DNA from 3 places in the Geobacillus sp. FSL K6-0789 genome. Region 3 is predicted to be linked to each of the others. Evidence: predicted binding sites of a transcription regulator. Region 3 holds the regulator's gene; each other region holds the start of a gene.
What was found. Region 3 encodes Rex, which represses fermentation and respiration genes when NADH is low (regulators of the CRP and FNR family bind a similar motif). Its sites were predicted from a motif close to TTGTGAAATATTTCACAA; they were not measured.
Positions count from the first base shown of each region.

Region 1 (10,273 bases), 460 kb from region 3:
CGTCGATCTGCTCTTCTGGGCGCTTGTCGTCCTTGTCGCCGGCAGCATGATCGGCCAATGGCTAGGCGTCAACGGCTACTTAGGGAACAGCTGGTTCTTGTTTGGCCACCAAGGTTGGGAATACATTGAGCTCGGCCGCGTTTGGCAAATCATTTTAGTCGTGGGCATGCTGCTTTGGCTGTTCATCGTCTTTCGCGGCATCAAACGAGGGCTGAAGCAAGAAAGCGACAAAGGCGGGCTCATCCACTTGCTGTTTTACTCAGCCATCGCCGTTCCGTTCTTTTACATCTTCGCGTTCTTTATCGAGCCGGATACGAACTTTACGATGGCTGACTTTTGGCGCTGGTGGATCATCCACTTATGGGTCGAAGGCATTTTCGAAGTGTTCGCCGTTGTTGTCATCGGGTTTTTGCTCGTACAAATGAGATTGGTGACGAAAAAATCGACAGTCCGGGCTCTCTATTTCCAATTTACGATTTTATTGGGCAGCGGTGTGATCGGCATCGGCCACCACTATTACTACAACGGTTCACCGGAAGTATGGATCGCTCTTGGCGCGGTGTTCTCGGCGCTCGAGGTCATTCCGCTTACGCTCCTTATTTTAGAAGCGTACGAACAATATAAAATGATGCGCGACGGCGGGGTCAACTTCCCGTATAAGGCCACATTCTGGTTTTTGATCTCCACAGCGATCTGGAACTTGGTCGGCGCCGGGGTGTTCGGCTTTCTCATCAATTTGCCGGCGGTCAGCTACTTTGAACACGGGCAATTCTTAACGCCGACCCACGGCCATGCGGCGATGATGGGCGTGTATGGCATGTTTGCGATCGCCGTGCTTCTTTACTCGCTGCGCAACATCGTCAAACCGGAAGCATGGAACGACAAATGGCTGAAATTCTCTTGCTGGATGCTGAACATCGGCCTGGCTGGCATGGTTCTCATCACGCTTCTCCCGGTTGGGGTGCTGCAAATCAAAGAAGCGTTTGAACACGGCTATTGGGCGTCCCGTTCGCCTTCGTTCTTGCAACAAGACGTCGTACAAAACTTGCTGCTTGTCCGCTTTGTTCCGGATACGATCTTTTTGATCGGCGTCGTTGCGTTGCTTGTTTTCGCCATCAAGGTGCTGTTCCATTTGCGCAAGCCAACGCACGGCGAAGGGGAAGAGCTGCCGGTGGCGAATTTGGCGGAGGAAGAATAACCAAAACGGGGCTGACCAAAAACGCGAATGCGTTTTGGAATTAGCCCCTTTTTTACACCAAAATATCGTTCGTTTTCTGGCAGAATAGAGTTACCATAACCACTATCACTGGAAAAGGAGCGATTCGTTTATGAAACATCATCATAATTTTTGAAGAGTGTACCATGAATCATCTCACGTTGCCAGGCGATATCATTCCACTGGATCATATGGCTCATGTAGTTTACGAAATGGTCGAACGCATTCCGATGGAGATGTTTCTTCCTTTACTATAAAGGCGGCCGCACCTCAGAAAGGCAAGGAGAGATGCTTCCTCCTTGCTCATGTTGTCTTTATAAGACGAATGCTGGAAATTGCCGCTTCGTGTTCAATCGAACGCCTAGAAAGAAGATCTAAAATCCGTTCGTGCTTTTCCATGTTTTGTTCTATTTTCTTAACGATTTCATTTGTTTCAAGCACTGCTTGTTGGAGGAAAACAAATTCTTGCTTTGTGACCATATTGGCTTTGACATGATCTAATTCTTTCATTAGGTTGTTCTTTACGTCCTCAAGCTCCTGCTTGGTGGCCATGTTGGTTTTAATGTCTTCAAGCTCTTGCTTGGTGGCCATGTTGGCTTTAATGTCTTCGATCTTTTTTGTGAAACTATGCTTCACTTCTTCGAGTTCTTGTTTAGTGGCCATGTTGGTTCTAATATCTTCGAACTCTTTTGTGAAACGATTCCTCACTTCTTCAAGTTCTCGTTTCGTTGCCATGTTGGCTTTAATATCCTCAAGCTCTGTTGTGAAGTTTTGCTTCACTTCTTCGAGCTCCTGTTTCGTTGCCATGTTTGTTTTGATATCGCTTACTTCATGTTCGATCATTTGGAGCTTGTCCAAAATTTGGTTCAATATCTCTTCCGAGGAAAATCCTCCCTTCTAATAAGATACCTGAATCCGTGACAGCAGCTCATCAAAAGCACCGGAAAACGTAATCATATCAAGGGTTTAGCCCAGTTTCGGATGTTCACTTATTGAGTGAAAAGCAAAAAGTGTGATATTTGTTGATTTATCAAGCTTTCTCAGCAGTTTGAACGCGTTTTTATCACGGATTCAGGAGATATATAGCAGCCCTGGAAAAGCGAGTGATGATGAATCGCTCCTTTCTTTTGAGGACTGGGGAAACGAACGTGTAGAGTAAGTAGTTGAGGAAAGGGATGGGATTGTAGCGCAGAACAAATGAGGACAATCGTTCCCCATTCATATTATAAATGATTCGTAGAAATTTGAAAATAACGTTTTGTGTCATTGTCGCTTTGTATCCGTCCAGGAAAAGGAGTGCGTTTTAGCCCGTACGGTCATGTTAATCCCGGCAGCGACATTGTTTTTAAGAAAATCGAACTTCCTTTCTTTAATAATAGGGAGAAACAAGGGATTTAATCGGAATCGTTCATGATCAATGTACGATTTAAAAAAGAAAGAGCTGGCTCCAAAAGTCCACTTGTTAGTGGATTTTTGGGTCAGCCCCCTTTCATTTGTGAACGTTTTCAATCACTTGTGGCATTTGTCCGGCGTGGTGTGTTCGGTTTCCTTTTGCTTGTCATGGCATGGAAAGCAGTACAACGTCTCTGTTTCTCGGCTGACGACGCCGTTTAAAAACCCATGCAGACAATGGATCGGCTTGCCGCATTGCGCGCAAAAGCCAACAAGCTCTTCCAACCGCCATTTCTCCTTTCATGGGGATTGAACATGTTCACCTTCGGGCTGTGACGCTCGTCACTACCCCCCCAAGGTTCAAGCGGTTATGATAAAGTATATAATTCATTATACTACAAAGGAGCATTCCCGTTAGGAGCTTTTCCGGGGACTTGATCAAAAAAAGCCCTCTTGGTATGATGCAGGGGTGTCAACCACATCACTCACCATACCAAGGAGGACTTCAGATGAATTGTACACAAAACTATAAAATTGATCAAGTTACGGAACAAACGCTTGTCGTGGGCATCGATATCGCGAAACGAACCCACTACGCCTGCTTCGTGGATGACCGGGGGCGCGTGCTTCGCAAGTCGTTCCCGATCTTCCAGTCGAAAGAGGGGTTTCAGCAGCTGTATAAAGCGATTCAGGAGGCGATGCAAGCGTTTGGGAAGTCAGAGGTGATCGTCGCGGTGGAGCCGACCGGGCACTACTGGTTGAACCTGGCCTACTTCCTCGAGGAGCACGGGATCCCGTTGGTCATGGTCAACCCGGCGCATGTGTGCCGGTCGAAAGAACTCGATGACAACCTGCCGACGAAACACGACGCCAAAGACGCCCTGGTCATTGCCAGACTGGCAAAAGACGGACGATTCCTCGTTCCCCGGCTGCTGCACGAGATCGAAGCCGATTTGCGCGTGGGAAGCACGCTCAAAGAGAAGCTCCGCAAGGAACAGACGGCGGTGAAAAACGCGATCGTCCGCTGGACGGATCGGTATTTTCCAGAGTTTTGGACCGTGTTTCGTGACTTGGGGAAAACGGCGCTTTCGGTGTTGGAGTGGACGCCGCTTCCGGCTGATATGGCCGGTCGGACCGCCGAGGAGCTCATCGAGGTGTACCGGCAAAGCAAAGGGATGAAATGCCCGCAGAAGGCCAAAATTCAGGCGTTGATCAACACCGCGAAGGACTCGATTGGGGTGACGGAAGGGACAGCGATGGCCCGGTTTGAGATCGCCGCGCTCGTCCGCCGATACCGCCAATTGGAGGCGGAGATCGCTGCACTGGACGCCGAGTTGAAGGCATTGGTTCAAACGACGATGGAGTACCAATGGTTGAAAACGGTCGACGGGTTGGGAGACGCCACGATCATCGATCTGCTGGCGGAGATCGGCAGCTTCGCCCATTATCGGGACCCGCGCCAATTGGTGAAGTTGGCGGGCCTGACGCTCAAGGAGAACTCCTCCGGCCAGCGCAAAGGGCAAAAGCACATCTCCAAACGGGGACGGAAACGGTTGCGCTCGGTGCTGTTTCGGGCGATGATTCCGCTGATTCGGCATAACGAGGCGTTTCGCGAGCTGCATGAGTATTATACGACCCGATCCGTCAATCCGCTGACCGGAAAGCAGTCCATCGTCGCCTTGTGCCGGAAGCTGTTGAATGTGCTGTTTGCGATTTGTACGAAGAAACAAGCGTTTGACGCGGAGCGAATGAAACAGGACGTCTTGTCCCAGGTGCAACGGGCGGCCTAAGGCCTCCCCCTGCGAACGGAAGAATCGTTGGACAACGAGATGACACCGGAGAAGCTGGCGTGATTTCATCCATTCGACCTTGAGTCCCTAAAGGAGCTTGGCCGGCCTCCGCCTGATGACGAGACCGAACGAGGGAATGTTGGCGCGAAGACGCCCGGAGACATGGGAGGGTTCGTCCTCATCAGCGACGCGGAGATCCAAAGGGTGCATCGAATATGCTTCCCCCCACGGCAGGAAAATATCCCCAGCCGTGGCCGCGAAGCGCACCCTAGGTCTGTAAGATATCCACAAAACTGAAAAAGGATGTAAGGGATTTTGTCGAAAAATATTTTTTGGACACCCCTGAGGGGCCGAAAAGCCTTGATACATCAACATTTCTAGAGGGAGGCCAATGTTATGAACCAATTTGCTGCCAAAATCCACGCCCCGGACTATCCGCCGCGCGATCGCCATCCGGCAATTTTTCGGCTGTTTGACAATTTGAAGCCGGGGGAAGTGATGGAGCTGACGAATGACCATGACCCGCGTCCGCTGCAATACCAATTCATGATGGAGCGTCCGGATCAGTTTACATGGGAGTACTTAGAGGAAGGGCCGGACGTATGGCGGGTGGCCATCGGCAAAAAATAAATCATCCGCTCCATAGGGATTTCCGTCGACAGGCGGAAATCTTTTTTTTTCGCCGGTTCGTATGGTACGGTAGGGACAGATGATGTTCGGAAAGAGGGGATAGAGATGAAACGAGCCATTGCCGGAGCGGTGCTCGCCGGCGGCCAGTCGCGCCGGTTCGGGCGGCCGAAGGCGTTTGCGCTGCACGAAGGCGCCCCGTTTTTCACTTGGTCGGTCGCGGCGCTCGATCCGATCGCGGATGAATTGTATATCGTCAGCCACCCGTCGCTTGTCGATGAATTCCGCCGCCAAACGGATATCCCGGTGCTGCTCGATGTCGAGCGCTGCCGCGGCTGTGGGCCGCTGGCCGGCCTTTACACCGTTATGGAACAGAGCCGAGCGGATTGGGTGTTCGTCTTGCCGTGCGACATGCCGTACATGCGGCGGGAAGTGACAGAGCGGCTTGCTTCCTATATTGATCCGATGTTTGACGCCATCGTCCCGCTCCATGGCGTCCGTCCCGAACCATTGGTCGCCTTATACCACCGACGGCTTCGCTCCGTGATCGCCGAGCTGCTTGATGCCGGCGAACGGCGGATGATCTCGCTTATTGACCGCGCCCGCGTCCGCTATGTTGACGCCCAACAGCTTGCCGCGGATGAAACCGTATGGCGCAATGTCAATACGGAGGGAGAGTACCGGTGAAGGGGGAATTGTGGCCGAAGCAGACATAGCATATACTTTTTTTCAATCAGAAGAGCCATCCTTGCTTTACTTTTTGGGCGTATGTCGGGTCAATATATTATACCGCCTGTTCAGATGGCTGTCATCTTCGCCCATGGTACGATCGCCCTCTGTTGTGGCTTTGCTGTGGATGTGATCGATATCACATAACGCGCCTGAATGTTGCGGTACAATGGAGGCCAAGGAGGGGGCCGCAATGCGCGATTTTAATGAAAATCCGTTTATTGTGATTTGGGAATTGACGAGAGCTTGTCAACTCAAGTGCCTTCATTGCCGCGCCGAAGCGCAATACCATCGCGATCCGCGCGAGTTGACGTTTGAGGAAGGGAAAAAACTGATCGATGAGATTTACGCGATGGATCAGCCGATGCTCGTCTTTACGGGCGGCGATCCGCTCATGCGTCCGGATGTGTACGATTTAGCGAAATATGCGATCGATAAAGGGCTGCGCGTGTCAATGACGCCAAGCGCGACGCCGAACGTGACGAAAGAGGCGATCCGCAAAGCAAAAGAGGTCGGCCTGTCGCGCTGGGCATTTAGCCTTGACGGGCCGAACGCCGAGATTCACGACCATTTCCGCGGCGTGAGCGGCTCGTTTGATTTGACGATCCGTGCGATTCAATACTTGCATGAGCTCGACATTCCCGTGCAAATCAACACCGTCATTTCGCGATACAACGTTCATGTGCTTGATGAAATGGCGGAATTGGTTGAGAAGATGAAATGCGTCCTTTGGAGCGTCTTTTTCCTTGTGCCGACAGGCAGGGGGAAGGAGGAGGACATGATTTCCCCCATCGAGCATGAGCGGGTGTTCCGCTGGTTGTATGAAACGAGCAAGCGCGTTCCGTTTGACATTAAAACGACAGCCGGCCAGCATTACCGCCGCGTTGTGCTGCAGGCGAAAATGCGCGAAGGAAAAGCGACAAAAGGCGGCATCCGTTACGAAGATGTGTTGAACCAAGGGTTGACCGGACAAGTCGACGGGCTCGGCCGCGCGCCGAAAGGAGTAAACGACGGCAACGGTTTCGTCTTTATTTCCCATATTGGCGACGTCTATCCGAGCGGGCTGCTGCCGGTCAAAGCCGGGAACGTCCGGGAAACGCCGCTGGCGGACATTTACCGACACTCGCCGATTTTCCAAGACTTGCGCAATCCGGACAAATATAAAGGAAAATGCGGCGTCTGCGAGTTCCGATATGTGTGCGGCGGCTCTCGTTCACGCGCTTACGCTGTAACGGGCGACTATTTGGAAAGCGAGCCGTATTGTGTTTACATTCCAAAGGCGCTGCGGACAAAAGAGCGAAGCCAACGGTAAGAAGGCGGTGAAAAACAGCCGCTTAAAATGACGGCGCTACGGCGTTCGTGAGATGGTTGCCCGGGCGCATGCGGCGGATGTTGGATGTGTGTTCAAAACATACGGGGGAGGAGCAGGCGCCCTTCCCCGTTTTTGTTGAAAGATCATTCGTGGTTCAACTCGACTATAAAGGTCTCGGGCCCGGTCGGCGCCGCGCTTCCTCCTTTTGGTGTTTGTCGCTGCGCTGTTGTTGAATGCTGTTTTGTTTCTTTCGCTCGGCCTGCTCGTGATGGCGTTGGGCATTTTGGTCTTGGTGATTCCGCCTACTTTCGAAGAGTTTGCCCGCATGGTCTGCTTTTTGTTGTTATGTCTTGTGTATATCGCCTTTTGGCTGAATCTCGGCATTTTGTTTTCCGTCGTCTTCCGCCAGGCGGCGACATCCGCGTTGTCGTCGATGGCCGTTTGGCTGTTTTTCAATCTTTTCTACTCGATGATCGTGGAAGTGTTTGCGAAATCGTTTTTGCAGTTTGATGCCATTACGTCCGTCGAGCAGGCGGTCGGCCGTCAAGAGTTGGTGCTTGGTCTCATGAGATTGTCGCCGAGCTACTTGTTCAATGAATCAACAACCGCCTTTTTCGCCGGACGTCCGAACGCTAGGGATCGTCACGGTGGAGCAAACGGCCGGCGCTGTTGAGACCCCCTTGCCATTCTCGCAAAGTTTGCTGCTCATTTGGCCGCAGGTGACCGCGCTCATTGCCGCCACTCTCATCTGCTTTGCGATCGCGTATTGGTTGTTTATGAGGCAGGAGATACGGGCGGAGTGGGTGAGAAAACAAGTTGTTTCCGTAGACGGGGCGGAAGAGATGTGTGCGCCCAACAGCGTTTCTTATCGTTCGGATGTGAAAAACGTTCTGCCAAATCGTGTCCGTTCCTTTTGGGGACGGGCTTTTTCTTTTTTTGGATGTGACAAAACCGTGACAACGCTTGTGGCAAAATGGTGACAACAGGCAAGAATGTGATAAGCCTCACAAATCTGTTTCCTTTTCCTGTGTATGATGGAAGTACAAACAGCGTCACAAATTTTGAAAGTTTGGGAGGGGCTTTTCATGAATAAACAAAAGGCGCTGCTGCCGATTACGACGTTCGCCATGTTGTTTTCATTCGCCGTGTGGGCCGTGTTTTCGCCGCTTGCGAGTACGTTTCAGCAAATGTACGGGCTGACATCGACGCAAAAAAGCATTTTGGTCGCCATTCCGGTGCTGCTTGGCTCGATCATGCGTGTGCCGCTTGGCATTTGGACGGACCGGATCGGCGGGCGCAGGCTGTTTTCGCTGCTGCTCTTGTTTCTTGTCATTCCGCTTGTTGGCGCAGGGTTTGCAGATTCGTATGCGATGCTTCTGTTTTGGGCGTTTTTCATCGGCATGGCCGGAACGTCGTTCGCCATTTCGATGACGTTCGTTTCCCGCTTGACTCCGCCGGAAAAGCAAGGGACGGCGCTTGGGATTAACTCGATAGGCAACATCGGCACGGCGGTTGCTTCGTTTTCCGTTCCATCGATTGCCGCAGCGTTTGGTGTGCCTTGGGCTTTTTGGGGGATGATCATTCCGGTTGTCGTCATGCTCGTTCTCGTTTGGTTTTTCACACCGGATATGCCGAAACCGAAACAACAAAAAACGGTGCGTGAATCGCTGTCGGTATTGAAATATAAACATACGTGGACGTTGTCGCTCTTTTACTTTGTTACGTTCGGGGCGTTTGTCGCTTTCGGCATTTACTTGCCGTCGCTGCTCGTTGACTTGTATGGGTTGACGCCAGTGGATGCTGGGATGCGCGCGGCTGGGTTTACTGTACTCGCTACGCTCGCGCGGCCAGTCGGCGGCTATCTTGGCGATAAAATCGGAGCTGAACGGGTGTTGACGTTCGTCTACGCTGGAATGACAATCGGCGCGTTGGTGATCGCGTTTGGAATGGAAAATATTTGGGTGATGACAGCGGCTTGTTTGTTTGTGGCCGTGATGTCTGGGCTGGGCAACGGTGCGGTGTTCAAACTCGTGCCGCAGCTGTTCCCAGCCGAAACGGGCGCCGTCACCGGCCTTGTCGGTGCCTGGGGCGGACTTGGCGGCTTTTTTCCGCCGATTGTCATGGGGATCCTGAAAGATGCAACAGGTTCGTACGTGCTCGGTTTTCTGCTCCTTAGCTTGTTTGCCCTTATTTGCTTCTTGCTGAACCGGCTCGTATTTGGCAAAAAAGCCGGCGAACCGACGAAGCGATACGCATCGTAAAACCCGATTCCAGATCCAAAGAGGCCAAAAGCATATGCTTTTGGCCTCTTTTTGGTTTGCGGAGGTACAAGTTCAACGAAAGGATGGAAAATGGCGATCCGCAAAGAGGAAGGTCGTTCTCCGTTAGTGAATAGGGCTACATTCGTTACGGTTGCTACATTGCGAATATTTATTGCTCATTATTTCACGAACTTTTCAAACATGGCCGCTCCTTGGTGATACAAATCACTAGGGGAAAAGGCAGAAATGGCGTACGCTGAAGGTGTAAATCAAATCAACTGAAGGGGGGGAAAACAGTGAAACGAAATGTGTCTACGTTGTTGTCAGTTGCGTTGGTTGCATCGCGTTTGGCCGCATGCAGCAACGGGGGAGGAGGAGAGGCAAAGGCGGAAAATAAAAACGGAACAGCGGCAACTACGCAACAGTCTGCTGCGAACATGTTAGCGGCGCATAAAGGATTGAACCAAGCACCGGTGCCGTTGAAAATGGAGCGGATCGGTCTGCATGACGTCCGCGTTGAAATGACGGCGCAAATCACTGACATTGAAATTGACAAAGGGAAAACGTATTATACGGCGGTGAAAAGAAAAAGAAGTGATTCGCATCACAATCGAAAAAAAGAGAGCGTCCGGCAGGCCGCGAACAACGGTCGGTCGGGCGTTCTTCTAATCAGCGCGCCAAAATGGCTTGGTCGTTGCTGTGTATCGAAGGGGAACGATCAGACAGACCCCTAACTACGGTGCACCGCTCACTCAATGCAACAAATATCCGCCGGACAGTCTTCGCATTGAATTTCCGTTTTCAAATAGTTTAAATCATGAACCGTAATTTTCCCCCGCTTCATCGAGATAATCCCTTCCTGTTTTAACGCATTGAGCATCCGGTTGACGCTTTCGCGCGTCGTGCCGCAAAAGTTGGCCAAGTCTTGGTTTTTTAACGTTACGTC
Region 1 is NZ_CP151966.1:710,514-720,786, forward strand. It holds gene NSQ51_RS03750 (nitric-oxide reductase large subunit) at 1-1,198, shown strand, start outside; gene NSQ51_RS03755 (hypothetical protein) at 1,520-2,059, opposite strand; gene NSQ51_RS03760 (hypothetical protein) at 2,726-2,893, opposite strand; gene NSQ51_RS03765 (IS110 family transposase) at 3,118-4,398, shown strand; gene NSQ51_RS03770 (DUF2249 domain-containing protein) at 4,795-5,028, shown strand; gene NSQ51_RS03775 (molybdenum cofactor guanylyltransferase) at 5,134-5,712, shown strand; gene NSQ51_RS03780 (TIGR04053 family radical SAM/SPASM domain-containing protein) at 5,948-7,066, shown strand; partial or broken gene NSQ51_RS03785 (ABC transporter permease subunit) at 7,278-7,863, shown strand; gene NSQ51_RS03790 (nitrate/nitrite transporter) at 8,152-9,327, shown strand; gene NSQ51_RS03795 (hypothetical protein) at 9,624-10,061, shown strand; gene NSQ51_RS03800 (Crp/Fnr family transcriptional regulator) at 10,076-10,273, opposite strand, start outside.
Region 1: the regulator Rex is predicted to act here: its motif matches at 8,059-8,076, upstream of NSQ51_RS03790 (nitrate/nitrite transporter).

Region 2 (4,086 bases), 470 kb from region 3:
TGCTCAATGGGATGATCTGTGTGGAGTTTTCATAGAACTTTTGACGCTACCGTTGATTTGGTATTGTCAAAAGTTTATCCTCCACACTCACGGTTTTCTCCTGAGTTTCAACCGTTGGAAGAAAAAAAGTTTGCCACCCCCGTTGTTTTCGGCCATCATTGAGGTAACCCCACACCCAACACCCAAAACAAAGGAGTGACAAGCTTGTCACCTCAATTATTTATTAGCCTATTTGCTCGAAATAATCAAGTCCCAACATCAAATCATTGTCTATTTAATTGGTGCCTTATTAGGAAAATCCTTAAGCCGCAAAGACATGGACGAACCAGTTCGAAAACCGTACCGAAAACTTCAAGTCGATGACCTTCCCATCATCGTTGTCCCAGAAACACTCGACTACCGGCAGCTTTTAGCCGACTACGAAGCCCAGCACGGGATTCCGTTTGACGTCCGCCAAGCGATCGGACTGACCAATGAGGATCCGGTGTCCGAAGAGTTCCGCGCGCTCAAACAAATCATCGAGCGATTCAACCGGACATTTAAAAACTATCGGCCGACTCACGGATTTGGCGCGGAAGAAGGCTCGGTGTCCTTTGTCACGCTGTTTGTGGCGTATTTCCACTTCCTGCGCCCGCACGGTGCACTCGAAGGCCGGGTTCCTGTCGTCATCCCGGAGCTCGCCGATCTGCCCCATATGCCGGCCCGGTGGACGAAGCTGATCGCCATGGCTCAAGATTTCCTCCAACAAGAGGCAGCCTAACTTTTTTGTCCGCCGGAGCCCATGGATCAGAAGAACAGCCGGATTCGGCGAAGAGAACCCTTGACCAACCGAACCTCGTCAAAGGTAAAATTCGGTAAGGGCAAGAGCGGCTTTCCTATGCCCTCTTTTTTGTCCCCGTCGCCCTTGACGTCCCTTTCACACCTTTGGCGGGTGTTGGTCAAGGGCGAATCCGGCTCCAAGGATACCTTACGATGCTCCATGGGATGGCGGATGTGGAGTTTTCATAAAACTTTTGACGCTACCCGATCATACGGCTGGCGGCAACCATATCGTTCTTTCAACGTTGTTGCCATTGGCAGCTGTTTTATGCCTTCTGCCAACTTTTCATCAACGACGCTCGCATCGGCAATATGCCGCAAAATCATCTCCCGCGTTTCGCCAAACAAAGCAGCGGACTGTTCGAGCTCTTGCATCACTTCATCCGCATAGCGGTATTGTTCTTGAATATAGTTTAGCACGTCTTGAGCCCGATTTTCGACTCGATCGATCAGCTGATTTCGTCTCTTTTATTGTACAGGAAAGAAGGGAGCCACTGTTGTGATGTTCATCACATTTCCTTGTTGTCTACTTTTTTCGTTTGTGTGAGATGTGTCACAACGTTGACGTCCAAAACAAGGTATGCTGAAGCTGTAACGATTTGGTGATGGAGGGATCCGAAATGGAACAGCGGTTTACCGAACAATCGTTGATCGGCGATATTGTCACTCAATTTCCGAAAGCAGCGGATTTGTTTAAAGCGCGGCGCATTGATTTTTGCTGCGGCGGACAGCGCCCGTTAAAAGAAGCCATCGAAGAGCGCGGACTTGATGGCGAAGCGCTCCTTCGCGAGCTGAACACCCTTTATGCTGAAGCACAAAACAAGCCGACCGGAAACTGGAGCGAAGCGCCGCTAGCCGATTTGGTCGATCATATCATCAACACGCACCACCGCTATTTGAACGAGGAACTGCCGCAGCTCAGTCCGTATGTCACGAAAGTATTGCGCGTGCACGGCATGCACCATCCGCATCTGTCCCGCGTGCATAAATTGTTTCATGAGTTAAAAACGGAGCTTGAGCAACATCTCATTAAAGAGGAAACGGGCGCATTCCCGCTCATTTTGCAATTTGCCGACAACCCGTCGCCGGAAAACCAGGAGGCGGTCGAGCGGGCCATTCGCGAACTGGTCAATGAACATGACGCAGCCGGCGATTTGATGAAAGAAATTCGTGAAATCACCAACGACTTCACCCCGCCGGAAGACGCGTGCGGCACGTACCGGCTCGTCTACAACCGACTCGCGGCGCTCGAAGACGATTTGTTTACCCACATCCATTTGGAAAACAACATCCTCTTCCCGCGCGTGTTGGCGGCGGTGAAGGCATAAGCAGACGAATCCATTCCCCTATTTCTAAGGTAAAGGCAGGCGCATCGAGCGATAAAAAGCAGGGCTGCTTCTTTGACGAAAAGAGCAGCCCCGTTTCTTTGTTATCCCCCAATATACGACATTTCAATTTTCGGGCGCTGTTTCGCCGTCTCTGCCGTCCGTTCTTCCGAATAGCGGTCTGTCCGCTCGCTCCAAATGGCGGCGATCAACGCCTTCAGCTCTTCTTTCCCCGCGCCGGCGCGCAGTTTGTCTTTCAACGACACGCCCTCAGAAGCAAACAAACACGTGTACAGCTTGCCATCGGCGGAAATGCGCGCCCTCGTGCAGCTTTGGCAAAACGTTTCCGTCACTGAGGCGATAAAGCCGACTTCCACCTCTGTGCCGACGTAGCGATAGCGGCTCGCCACTTCGCCGAAGTACGCTTTTTCAACCGGTTCAAGAGGGTGCATGGCGTTGATTTGTTCATACATCTCTTTTTTCGTCACGACATGGGAATAATCCCAGCCGTTCGTTGTGCCGACATCCATAAATTCAATCAAGCGGAGCGGAATGCCCAAGTCTTTAAAGTAGGCCGCCATCGGCACGATTTGCGAGTCGTTCCATCCTTTTTTGACGACCATGTTCACTTTTACTCCAAGCCCCGCCGCCAGGGCGGCTTCGATGCCTTTCAACACCGGAGCAGAGCCGATGCCAATGCCGTTCATTTTTCGGAAAATGTCATCATCCAACGCATCCAAACTGACGTTGACGCGCTTCAACCCGGCTTCTTTCAACCGCTGCGCCCATTTCACCAAATGAACGCCGTTGGTCGTCAATCCAATATCGCGCAGGCCAGGGAGCGCGGACAGCCGCTCAATGAGCGCATCGAGGTCGCGCCGAAGCAACGGCTCGCCGCCGGTCAGGCGGATTTTTTCAACGCCAAGCTCGACAAAACATTCCACTAAAAGCGCCATTTCGTCAACGGTTAACAGCTGGTCTTCCGCCAAAAAGCGAAAATTCGGCCCGAACACTTCCGCAGGCATGCAATAGACGCAGCGAAAATTGCATTGGTCGATGACCGACAACCGCAAATCGCGAAGCGGGCGGGCGAGGCGGTCGGTGATCTTCACCCGGTCGCGCTCTTCCATGTCGCTCCCTCCTTTCCCTTTCATGGGCCGCGTGATGTTCCAACGGCCTGCTCCTTATCGCTGCCAACGGCCTAGTTTCGCCGCACAGGACAATAAACTAAATGACAATCCAATCGTGACCGCCACCCATGCCCACGCCAACTCCATCCGCCCCGACTCCATCGCCATATAGACAGCGGTGGGGATCGTTTGCGTTTTTCCCGGAATATTCCCGGCAAACATGAGCGTCGCGCCAAACTCCCCCAGGCTGCGGGCAAACGACAGCACCGCCCCGGACAACAAGGCGTTTCTGGCCAGCGGCAGCGAAATATGCCAAAACACTTGGCGCTCATTCGCCCCATCGATGCGCGCCGCTCCTTCAACGGTTGGATCAACGGCTTCCAGACCCGCTTTGGCCGCCTGGTACATGAGCGGAAACGACACAACAACCGCCGCCATCACCGCCGCGCCGGGTGTAAACAGCACCGTTGTGTGAAACCACGTTTCCATCAACTGTCCGATCGGGCTATGCCGCCCAAACAGCACAACAAGCAAAAAACCGACAACCGACGGCGGCAGCACGAGCGGCAACATAAACACCGTCTCCACGATCGTCTTCCCACGAAACCGGCGGCGCGCCATCCACCTCGCCGCCGCTGTTCCAAGGATTGCGACGATCACGCCGGCAAGAAGCGATACGTTTATCGATAACCATACCGGTGACCAAAACTCTTCCATCGACGAGCCTCTCTCTGTTCCGTCTCCCTTTTACCATACGAAAACAAACAGTAGAATGCTGTGATGCTACTCACATTGTAACATAGAAAAAGGAA
Region 2 is NZ_CP151966.1:721,412-725,497, reverse strand. It holds partial or broken gene NSQ51_RS03825 (transposase) at 407-760, shown strand; gene NSQ51_RS03820 (hypothetical protein) at 1,003-1,239, opposite strand; gene ric (iron-sulfur cluster repair di-iron protein) at 1,440-2,147, shown strand; gene moaA (GTP 3',8-cyclase MoaA) at 2,249-3,274, opposite strand; gene modB (molybdate ABC transporter permease subunit) at 3,329-3,991, opposite strand.
Region 2: the regulator Rex is predicted to act here: its motif matches at 1,361-1,378, upstream of ric (iron-sulfur cluster repair di-iron protein).

Region 3 (10,273 bases):
TTCATCGGGGCCGATGCGCCGGTATATAGTGAGCTGTTTCGGAGCCGCTTGGGCGGGCGGTTTTTCATGACGCCGCCGTCGTTGACATTGCCGCGGCCAAGTGAGCTCATCATGCTCGGAAAAGAGAAAGAACATGAGAATCCGCATACGTTTGTGCCGAATTACATCCGTCTTGCGGAAGCGGAAGCGAAATGGCTTGCGAAACAAAAAGGGGACGGGGACGATGGGGATCGATGTGCAATTCCGGCCGATGACCATTCATGATATCGATGAGGTCGTGCAAGTCGAACAGGCGTCGTTTACCGCGCCGTGGAGCCGGGAATCTTTTTATAATGAACTGATGTACAATCGTTACGCGAAATATATTGTCATGGTGCACCGCGGACGGATCATCGGGTATGCGGGGATGTGGCTCGTGATTGATGAAGCGCATGTGACGAATGTCGCTGTGCTGCCACAGTTTCGCGGACAAAAACTCGGCGAAGCGCTTATGCGCCGCCTTATGGAAACAGCCAAGCAGCATGGGGCGGCGACGATGACGCTGGAAGTGCGCGTCTCGAACCATGTCGCCCAGTCGTTGTACCGAAAGCTTGGGTTTCGCAATGGCGGCATCCGCAAACGGTATTATCCGGACAATTTTGAAGATGCGCTAGTGATGTGGGTGAAACTGACATGAATGAAAACGTGCATGTACTAGGTATTGAAACGAGCTGCGATGAAACAGCGGCGGCCGTGGTGAAAAACGGAAAAGAGATTTTATCGAATGTTGTGGCGTCGCAAATGGAAAGCCATCGGCGGTTTGGCGGTGTTGTGCCGGAAATTGCCTCGCGCCATCATGTCGAACAAATTACACTCGTCATGGAGGAAGCGATGCGGCAGGCTGGCGTATCGTTTTCCGATCTTGATGCCATTGCGGTGACGGCCGGACCGGGGTTGGTTGGGGCGCTCCTTGTCGGGGTGAACGCCGCAAAGGCGCTCGCGTTTGCCCACGGGTTGCCGCTTGTCGGGGTGCATCATATTGCTGGTCATATTTACGCCAACCAGCTCGTGGCGGAGATGAAATTTCCGCTGTTGGCGCTTGTCGTTTCCGGCGGGCATACGGAGCTTGTTTACATGGAAGGCCACGGGGCGTTTCAAGTCATTGGCGAGACGCGCGACGACGCTGCTGGTGAGGCGTATGACAAGGTGGCGCGGGCTTTAGGCCTTCCGTACCCAGGAGGACCGCACATCGACCGGCTGGCTCATGAGGGCGAGCCCGTGATTGATTTGCCGCGAGCGTGGCTTGAGGAAGGTTCGTATGATTTCAGCTTCAGCGGCTTAAAATCAGCGGTTCTCAATGCGCTCCACAACGCGAAGCAGCGCGGCGAGGAGATCGATCCGAGACAGATGGCCGCGAGCTTTCAGGCCAGCGTCGTCGATGTGCTGGTGACGAAAACGGTGCAGGCCGCCAAAGAATACGGCGTACGACAAGTGCTGCTCGCCGGCGGAGTGGCGGCCAACCGCGGGCTTCGGGCTGCACTGCAGGAGAAAATGAAAGAGCTTCCCGATGTGGAGCTTGTCATCCCACCGTTATCGCTATGCACTGATAATGCGGCGATGATTGCCGTTGCGGGAACTGTGTTATATCAACAAGGAAAGCGGGCTGATTTGGCGCTCAACGCCAATCCAAGCTTGCCGCTTGTCTAGAAGGTCGGTGATTTAGTACAAAATACTGCTAGCTCCACTTGTTTCTCAATTAGAGAAAAACTGTGGAATCAGCCTTCTTTTTTGGCGAAATGCCGTTGATTTGCTCGTGACAGCAGTTTGTCACCGGCCTTCTAGGAGGTTGGGGATTTCATGAAAAACTGGCCCAAAACGCACTTTTCTCAAGTTAAAAATCCTTTTAAAGAGCGGATCGCTTAGGGCAGGCGGTCTGCTCTTTTTTGTTTGGCAAGCGGAACGGCCGTCGGGTGGGGACTTGTTGTGCATATTTTTATCCATAGGTTGTGGACAATGTGGAAAAGTAAAAAAAACATGATAACGGCGAGGAGTGCAATACACAATCATTTTTTCATAGAGGAAAGGGATTGATTGTGGATAATGTGGTAATAACTTCTGTTTTGCACAGAAAAGTGTGGATTTCTTTGTGGATAATGTGATTAACACAAAAACGGGGCTGACCTAAAAGGTCGCCTGCCTTCAAGATAGGCGCACGTCTAGTGCGGCAGAAACAGCAAGCATATATATGCAACGAAAGAGGGTGTTCCAATCCTTTGGGGACACCCTCTTGTCAGTCATCGTCCTTCACCTAAGAAGCAGCTTTCATGAACAAGGCAAAAGGCTGCTAAACGAGTTGGCCTGTGATCGGCCTGGCGCGGTGATGCGCACGAGCAGTGCACATGAAGCCGCTAGATGCCCGTGTTGGCGTTCCCTGGCAGCGGATTGGCTCAAAACGAGGCGTAGAGCTGTTCCCACTCGGCCAATAACGTTTCAAGCTGCTGTTTCCGCTTTTCGTTTTCTTGCGTGAGCTGCTGCACGGTTTCATAATCGCCGTATACAGACGGGTCGCACAGCTGCTGCTCGGTTTCAGCGATTTGTGCTTCCAGTGCGGCGATCTCGGCTTCGATCTCTTCCAGACGGCGCTGCCGTTGGCGCTGTCGTCTTTTTTCCTCTTTTTCTTGCTCGTATGTGGATTTGGCTGTTTCGCCGCTGTCCGGTGATGCGGGCGGGTGGGAGTCCAGGCGCGCCAATTCGCGCATTTCTTCTTTTTTCGCCACGTAATAGTCATAGTCTCCTAAATATTCGACAAGCCCATCGCCCGAGAGTTCAAACAGCTTTGTCGCGATGCGATTAATGAAATAGCGGTCGTGGGAGACGAACAAGATCGTTCCCGGATAGTCGACAAGCGCCTGCTCGAGCATCTCTTTGCTGTCAAGGTCGAGATGGTTGGTCGGTTCATCCAACAAGAGAACGTTGGCTTTTTGCAGCATGAGTTTGGCGAGCGCCAGGCGTGCTTTCTCTCCGCCGCTTAAGGCGGAAACCGGTTTTAAGACGTCGTCGCCGGAAAACAAAAAGTTGCCGAGCACGGTGCGAATTTCTTTTTCGGTTTTGTCCGGGTAGGCGTCCCACAACTCGTCGAGCACTCGTTTGTTTGTCGACAGTTCCGCCTGGTTTTGGTCGTAATAGCCGATTTTCACATTTGCACCGTACCGGAGCTTTCCGGATTGGACTGGGAGCTTTCCGGCGATCGTCTTCAACAATGTCGACTTGCCGATGCCGTTTGGTCCGACCAAGGCGACACTCTCCCCCCGTGTTATGCGAAAGCTGATTTGGCGGATGACCGGTGCGCCTTCGCGATAGCCGGCGGTCAATTGCTCTGCGGTGAGCACCTCATGGCCGCTCGGCCGCTCAATCGCAAAAGAAAAAGAAGCTGATTTTTCATCTCCGGCCGGGCGTTCAAGCCGCTCCATTTTTTCGAGCTGCTTTCGCCGGCTTTGCGCCCGTTTCGTTGTCGAGGCGCGGGCGATGTTGCGCCGGATGAAGTCTTCGAGGCGGGCGATTTCCTCCTGTTGCTTTTCGTATCGTTTTAGCTCTTGTTCGTATTGCTCGGCCCGAAGCTCCAAATAGCGGCTGTAATTGCCGCTATACCGCTTAAGCGTCGCGTTGGACAGCTCGTACACTTCGGTGACGACTTTGTCCAAAAAGTAGCGGTCATGGGAAACGAGCAGAACGGCGCCGGGGTATGCCTGTAAATATTGCTCGAGCCATGTGAGCGTATCGAGGTCCAAATGGTTCGTCGGCTCGTCTAAAATAAGCAAGTCCGGCTTGGCCAACAGCAGTTTTCCAAGGGCGAGCCGCGTCCGCTGTCCGCCGCTTAGCGAGGAAACGGGCGTTGTTTGGTAATCGTATGACGAAAATTGCAGCCCGTGCAAAACAGAGCGGATGTCGGCTTCATACTGATAGCCCCCTTGTTCTTTGTATTGCTCTTGCAAGTTGTCATACGCTTGAAGCGTTTTTTCGTAGCGGGACGGATCGGCGAGCAGATCCGGGTCGCCAAGCTGGGCGCCGAGCTCTGCTAGCTGCGCTTCGATCGCCCGGAGCGGCGCGAATACGTCCAGCATCTCGTCCCAAATGGAGCGTGACGAGTCGAGCCCGCTGTTTTGCGCCAAATAGCCGATTTTGATATGGCTTGGCTTGATGATTTCACCGCTGTCGGAAGAAAGTTCGCCGGCGATGATCTTCAGCAGCGTCGATTTGCCTGCGCCGTTGCGGCCGACAAGAGCAATGCGGGCGCGGGACTGTATTTCTAGTTTTATATTCGATAAAATAAGGTCAGCGCCAAAATATTTCGTGATTCCATTCACTTGCAAAATGATCATGTCCGTCACCTCGCGAATAGTTTAACGTAAGTCGCGAAAACGGTCAAAGACAGATAACGAAAAATGGTGTATAGTGATAAATGGAGGAGATTGTCTTGTCATCGTTTACGCATTTCAATGAACAAGGCCGGGCGAAAATGGTCGACATTACGAACAAGGAAGATACGATCAGGATAGCGGTGGCGAGAACGAGCGTCACCGTCAATGAAGAGATTTACGAAAAGATGACGAACAATGCCATTGAGAAAGGTGATGTGCTGGCGGTAGCCCAGGTGGCCGGGGTCATGGCGGCGAAAAAAACGGCCGATCTTATTCCGATGTGCCATCCGCTTATGTTAAAAGGCGTCGATATTGCCTTTGCTTGGGAAAAAGAGGCGGAAGCGTATAAACTTGTGATTACCGTGACGGTCAAAACGAAAGGGAGCACAGGAGTGGAGATGGAAGCGCTGACGGCGGCTTCGGTATGCGCATTGACTGTGTACGACATGTGCAAATCGCTCGATAAAGGAATGACGATCGGTCCAACGTATTTGGTCGAAAAAACGGGCGGGAAGTCCGGCCATTATCGACGGAAAACCGATTAGCTGGGGGATGAAACGATGAGCAACGAACAACCGAAAATCCCGCAGGCGACTGCCAAGCGTCTGCCGTTATACTATCGGTTTTTGAAAAATTTACATGCCTCAGGGAAGCAGCGCGTGTCCTCCGCCGAGCTGAGCGAGGCGGTGAAAGTCGATCCGGCGACAATTCGCCGCGACTTTTCGTATTTTGGCGCGCTTGGCAAAAAGGGATACGGGTATAATGTCAATTATTTGTTGTCGTTTTTCCGCCAGACGCTTGAAGAGGATGAGGTGACCGAAGTCGCCTTGTTTGGCGTCGGCAATTTAGGCACCGCCTTTTTAAACTACAACTTTTCGAAAAATAACAACACGAAAATTGTCATGGCGTTTGATGTCGATGAACGGAAGGTCGGAACGACAGTCGGCGGGGTGCCGGTCTATCATCTCGATGAGCTGGAGGAGCGGCTTCGCGGCGACATTCCGATCGCGATTTTAACCGTGCCGGCCGCCGCGGCTCAAGCGCTGACCGACCGCCTTGTCGCGCAAGGAATTAAAGGCATTTTAAACTTTACTCCGGCGCGGTTGAACGTGCCGAACCATATTCGTGTCCATCATATCGATTTAGCCATTGAGCTGCAGTCGCTCGTCTATTTTTTGAAAAACTATCCATCGCCATCGTAAAAAGGAGAGAACAACACATGAAATATTTGTTGCTCGTTCTTGTCATTTTGTTGCTGTTTGGCACGAAAAAGCTGCCGGAGTTGGGGCGGTCGTTCGGCCAGTCGCTTCGCGAGTTTAAAGACGCCACAAAAGGGCTCGCTGATGACGAAGAAACGAAAACCGACCGATGACAAGGCAGGATGGGGAAACGATGAATGACAAAGAAATGTCCGTGTATGAACACCTCGGAGAGCTGCGGAAACGGCTGATCATCGTGCTTCTCTTTTTCGTTGCGGCGCTTGTAGCCAGCTTCTTTTTTGTCGATGACGTCATTGTGTATTTGCAGCACACTGCGGAAGCGAAACAGCTGACGATGAACGCGTTCCGCCTCACCGATCCGATTAAAGTGTATTTTCAGTTTGCCTTTGTCATCGCCGCTGTACTGACTGCTCCGGTGCTGTTGTATCAAATTTGGGCGTTTGTCAGTCCGGGGCTGTATGAAAAAGAGCGGAAAGCAACGCTCAGCTACATTCCAGCATCGATCATTCTATTTTTAGCCGGGGTTGGTTTTGCGTATTTCGTCTTGTTTCCATTTGTCGTCCGGTTTATGAATCAGCTGGCGGAACGGCTCGGCATTCAACAGATGATCGGCATTAATGAATATTTTCAGTTTTTGCTGCAGCTCGTGCTGCCGTTTGGCATCGTGTTTCAGCTGCCGATTGTTGTCCTGTTTTTCACCCGCTTAGGGCTTATTACGCCGCAGCTTCTTGTTCGCATCCGCAAGTATGCGTATTTGGCGCTGCTTATTTTAGCGGCCGCCATTACGCCGCCGGATGTGTTGTCGCAAGTGATCGTCATGATTCCACTGACGCTTTTGTATGAGGGGAGCATCTGGGTTGCCAAAATCGGCTATCGAAAGGCGCAATTAGCGGCGGAGGAAGGAAGCGGCGATCCATATTGAGGGCAGCATCAAGAGGACGGTTCATACGGCGCCAGGCAAAAACCCTCCCCCAATGGGGAGGGTTTTATTGTCTCGGTGTGAAGAACAAGCGAAAGGCGGTGCCGAAATCAAAAGCGGCCAGCGCCGCCAACGCGATGGTTGAGACGTTCCAAATCGTTTCATGAACGCTTTCGATCGCCAAATACGTAAACAGGAAGCCCAAGATGAAATACGGAACAGAAAACAGCCGCGGATGGCGCGTCATAGCCAAATCCTCCAAATGGCCAGCGGCAGTTCCGCTTGGCGCATCATGTTTTCCAATTCATCAGCCAACAAAATTTGAACGGCAACGACAAACGTGTTCATTGCTACATGGGCGAACATCGGCACGAAAATGCGTCCGGTTTTGGCGTATAAAAAGGCGAACACCATCCCCATGGATGTGTACAAAAGCAAATGCTCCGGCTCCATGTGGGCGAGAGCAAACAGAAGCGAGCTGGCCAGCGCTGCCAACCAAAAGTTGTATTTTTCATAAAGCGAGCCAAAAATGATTTTGCGGAAGATGAGTTCCTCCAAAACCGGGCCGATGACCGACGTGACGACGACGAGCAATGGCGTCAGGCGGATGATGTCGATGATTTGCCTTGTGTTTTCCGAGCCCGGCTCAATGCCCAATAGACGCCATTCGATGTTGGCGGCAACGCTTTGCGCGGCAAGCGCCAAAAAGACGCCCGAGATCGCCCACATCCATGACGAGGCGAGCGGCAGCCGCCGCATTGTCCGTTCATCGCGGTCGCCGCGCAGCAGCCATAAAATGATGGCAAAAGCCAATAAAAAGCTGATGACCGCCCAATAGCCGGAGGCAATTTTCGCTGCTTCGAGACGTGTTTGCGCGCCTTGGCCGACGCCGAGGGAGCGAAGGAGCGGCACACCGACAAAGGAAGACAGCTGCATGGCGATATAGGTGATGATGACATACCAGTAACGGCGCTTCAAATCGTTTTACCCCTTTATTTCAAATATATCCGTATTGTAGCACATGTTCGGCGAAATGATAAGAAAAGCGCGCCGGCCGTGGTTGGCGCGGCCGCCACAAAAAAATTGCCTAGCGTTGTTTATTGATGTTAGAAATGTGCAATAATGAAAATGGATTTTGTGCGCCGATTGATCTGGGGCCTGACAGCTTGTTATCCCATTTTCTCCTTATCTTCGCGCATGAAAGAAAAACAGTTATTTTTTTGTATTTCCTACTTGCAAAACGGAGAAGAGTTCATTAATATTATAAGTGTGTTAGCACTCAATAATGATGAGTGCTAATAAGAACGGCGAAAACTATCGTTAAGGAGGTTGTTTCCCGTGTTGAAGCCATTAGGCGATCGCATTGTCATTGAAGTCGTGGAAACTGAAGAAAAAACGGCTAGCGGCATCGTGCTGCCGGATACGGCGAAAGAAAAGCCGCAAGAAGGCCGCGTTGTCGCTGTCGGTGCAGGCCGCGTGCTTGACAACGGCCAACGCGTTGCGCCGGAAGTTGAAGTCGGCGACCGCATCATTTTCTCGAAATACGCCGGCACGGAAGTAAAATACGACGGAAAAGAATACTTAATTTTGCGCGAAAGCGACGTTTTGGCTGTCATCCGCTAATATATTGCGTTTACCACATAAACATTCCGGAAAACTGACATATCCTTAACTTTATGACACGAATACTTACCTTTTTCACGGCATGCAGTGAAATAAATTCATAAGGAGGTAACGGGGTATGGCAAAGGAAATTAAGTTCAGCGAAGAAGCGCGCCGTGCGATGTTGCGCGGGGTGGACAAACTCGCAGACGCAGTGAAAGTCACATTAGGTCCGAAAGGCCGCAACGTCGTATTGGAGAAAAAATTCGGTTCTCCGCTCATCACGAACGACGGGGTAACGATCGCGAAAGAAATCGAACTCGAAGACCCGTTTGAAAACATGGGCGCGAAACTGGTCGCTGAAGTCGCCAGCAAAACGAACGACATCGCTGGGGACGGGACGACAACGGCTACCGTATTGGCTCAAGCGATGATCCGTGAAGGATTGAAAAACGTGGCAGCTGGCGCCAATCCGATGGGCATCCGCCGCGGGATTGAAAAAGCGGTAGCGGTAGCGGTTGAAGAATTAAAAGCCATCTCCAAACCGATCAAAGGAAAAGAATCGATCGCCCAAGTGGCTGCGATCTCGGCTGCTGACGAAGAAGTCGGCCGATTGATCGCTGAAGCGATGGAACGCGTCGGCAATGACGGCGTCATCACGCTTGAAGAATCGAAAGGCTTCACGACGGAACTCGACGTTGTCGAAGGGATGCAATTCGACCGCGGTTACGTTTCGCCGTACATGATTACAGATACGGAAAAAATGGAAGCTGTTCTCGAAAATCCGTACATCTTGATTACGGACAAAAAAGTATCGAGCATCCAAGAGCTGTTACCGGTTCTTGAGCAAGTCGTGCAACAAGGCCGTCCGCTCCTGATCATTGCGGAAGATGTCGAAGGCGAAGCACTCGCAACGCTTGTTGTCAACAAACTGCGCGGCACGTTCAATGCGGTTGCTGTCAAAGCGCCTGGCTTCGGTGATCGCCGCAAAGCGATGCTCGAAGACATTGCGATTTTGACAGGCGGCGAAGTGATCTCGGAAGAGCTTGGCCGTGAACTGAAATCGACCACGATCGCGTCGCTCGGCCGTGCGTCAAAAGTGGTTGTTACGAAAGAAACGACGACGATCGTCGAAGGCGCTGGCGATTCGGAGCGCATCAAAGCGCGCATCAACCAAATCCGTGCGCAGCTTGAAGAAACGACGTCCGAATTCGACCGCGAAAAACTGCAAGAACGCTTGGCGAAACTCGCTGGCGGCGTAGCGGTCATCAAAGTTGGCGCAGCGACAGAAACGGAATTGAAAGAACGCAAACTGCGCATTGAAGATGCGCTCAACTCGACTCGTGCTGCGGTTGAAGAAGGCATTGTCGCTGGCGGTGGCACGGCGTTGATGAACGTCTACAGCAAAGTTGCGGCCATCGAAGCGGAAGGCGATGAAGCAACGGGTGTGAAAATCGTCTTGCGCGCGATCGAAGAACCGGTTCGTCAAATCGCGCAAAACGCTGGTCTGGAAGGCTCGATCATCGTTGAGCGCCTGAAAAACGAAAAACCGGGCATTGGCTTCAACGCGGCAACAGGCGAATGGGTCGACATGATCGAAGCTGGTATCGTTGACCCGACGAAAGTCACTCGCTCGGCGCTGCAAAACGCTGCCTCTGTCGCCGCCATGGTCTTGACGACAGAAGCGGTCGTTGCCGACAAACCGGAAGAAAACAAAGGCAACAACAACATGCCGGATATGGGTAGCATGATGTAATCTCGCCGCAAAAGCCTTGGAACACTGGGGTTTCCCCGGTGTTCTTTTTCTTTTTGACTATATATGCCTCAGCCAGGTGTTCTTACAGCCGCTGATCGGGTGAAGGGCAGCTGTTGTTTCTCCCTCATATCGCTATTCTATTGCACCTTTTCCTCCGCTGTGCTAGTTATCGCACCTCAATGAAAAACGCATAAATCGCATTCCCTTTTTTCCAAGAGGTGTGAATGGCATAAATGTATGCCTCTTTCTTTTCCGGAAGAGTAATGATTCCGTTTTGCACCGGGCGCCAGTCGGCATCTCCGCCGTTCCATACACCCGCTTCGATCGTCAACGGGAGGTTGTCAAATTGGAGGTGTAATTTTGCCCCAGGGGCAACCGG
Region 3 is NZ_CP151966.1:252,928-263,200, forward strand. It holds gene tsaB (tRNA (adenosine(37)-N6)-threonylcarbamoyltransferase complex dimerization subunit type 1 TsaB) at 1-264, shown strand, start outside; gene rimI (ribosomal protein S18-alanine N-acetyltransferase) at 224-676, shown strand; gene tsaD (tRNA (adenosine(37)-N6)-threonylcarbamoyltransferase complex transferase subunit TsaD) at 673-1,686, shown strand; gene NSQ51_RS01415 (ABC-F family ATP-binding cassette domain-containing protein) at 2,427-4,358, opposite strand; gene moaC (cyclic pyranopterin monophosphate synthase MoaC) at 4,454-4,942, shown strand; gene NSQ51_RS01425 (redox-sensing transcriptional repressor Rex) at 4,958-5,599, shown strand; gene tatA (twin-arginine translocase TatA/TatE family subunit) at 5,617-5,769, shown strand; gene tatC (twin-arginine translocase subunit TatC) at 5,790-6,539, shown strand; gene NSQ51_RS01440 (YdiK family protein) at 6,604-6,783, opposite strand; gene NSQ51_RS01445 (type II CAAX endopeptidase family protein) at 6,780-7,514, opposite strand; gene groES (co-chaperone GroES) at 7,875-8,159, shown strand; gene groL (chaperonin GroEL) at 8,278-9,894, shown strand; gene NSQ51_RS01460 (hypothetical protein) at 10,061-10,225, opposite strand.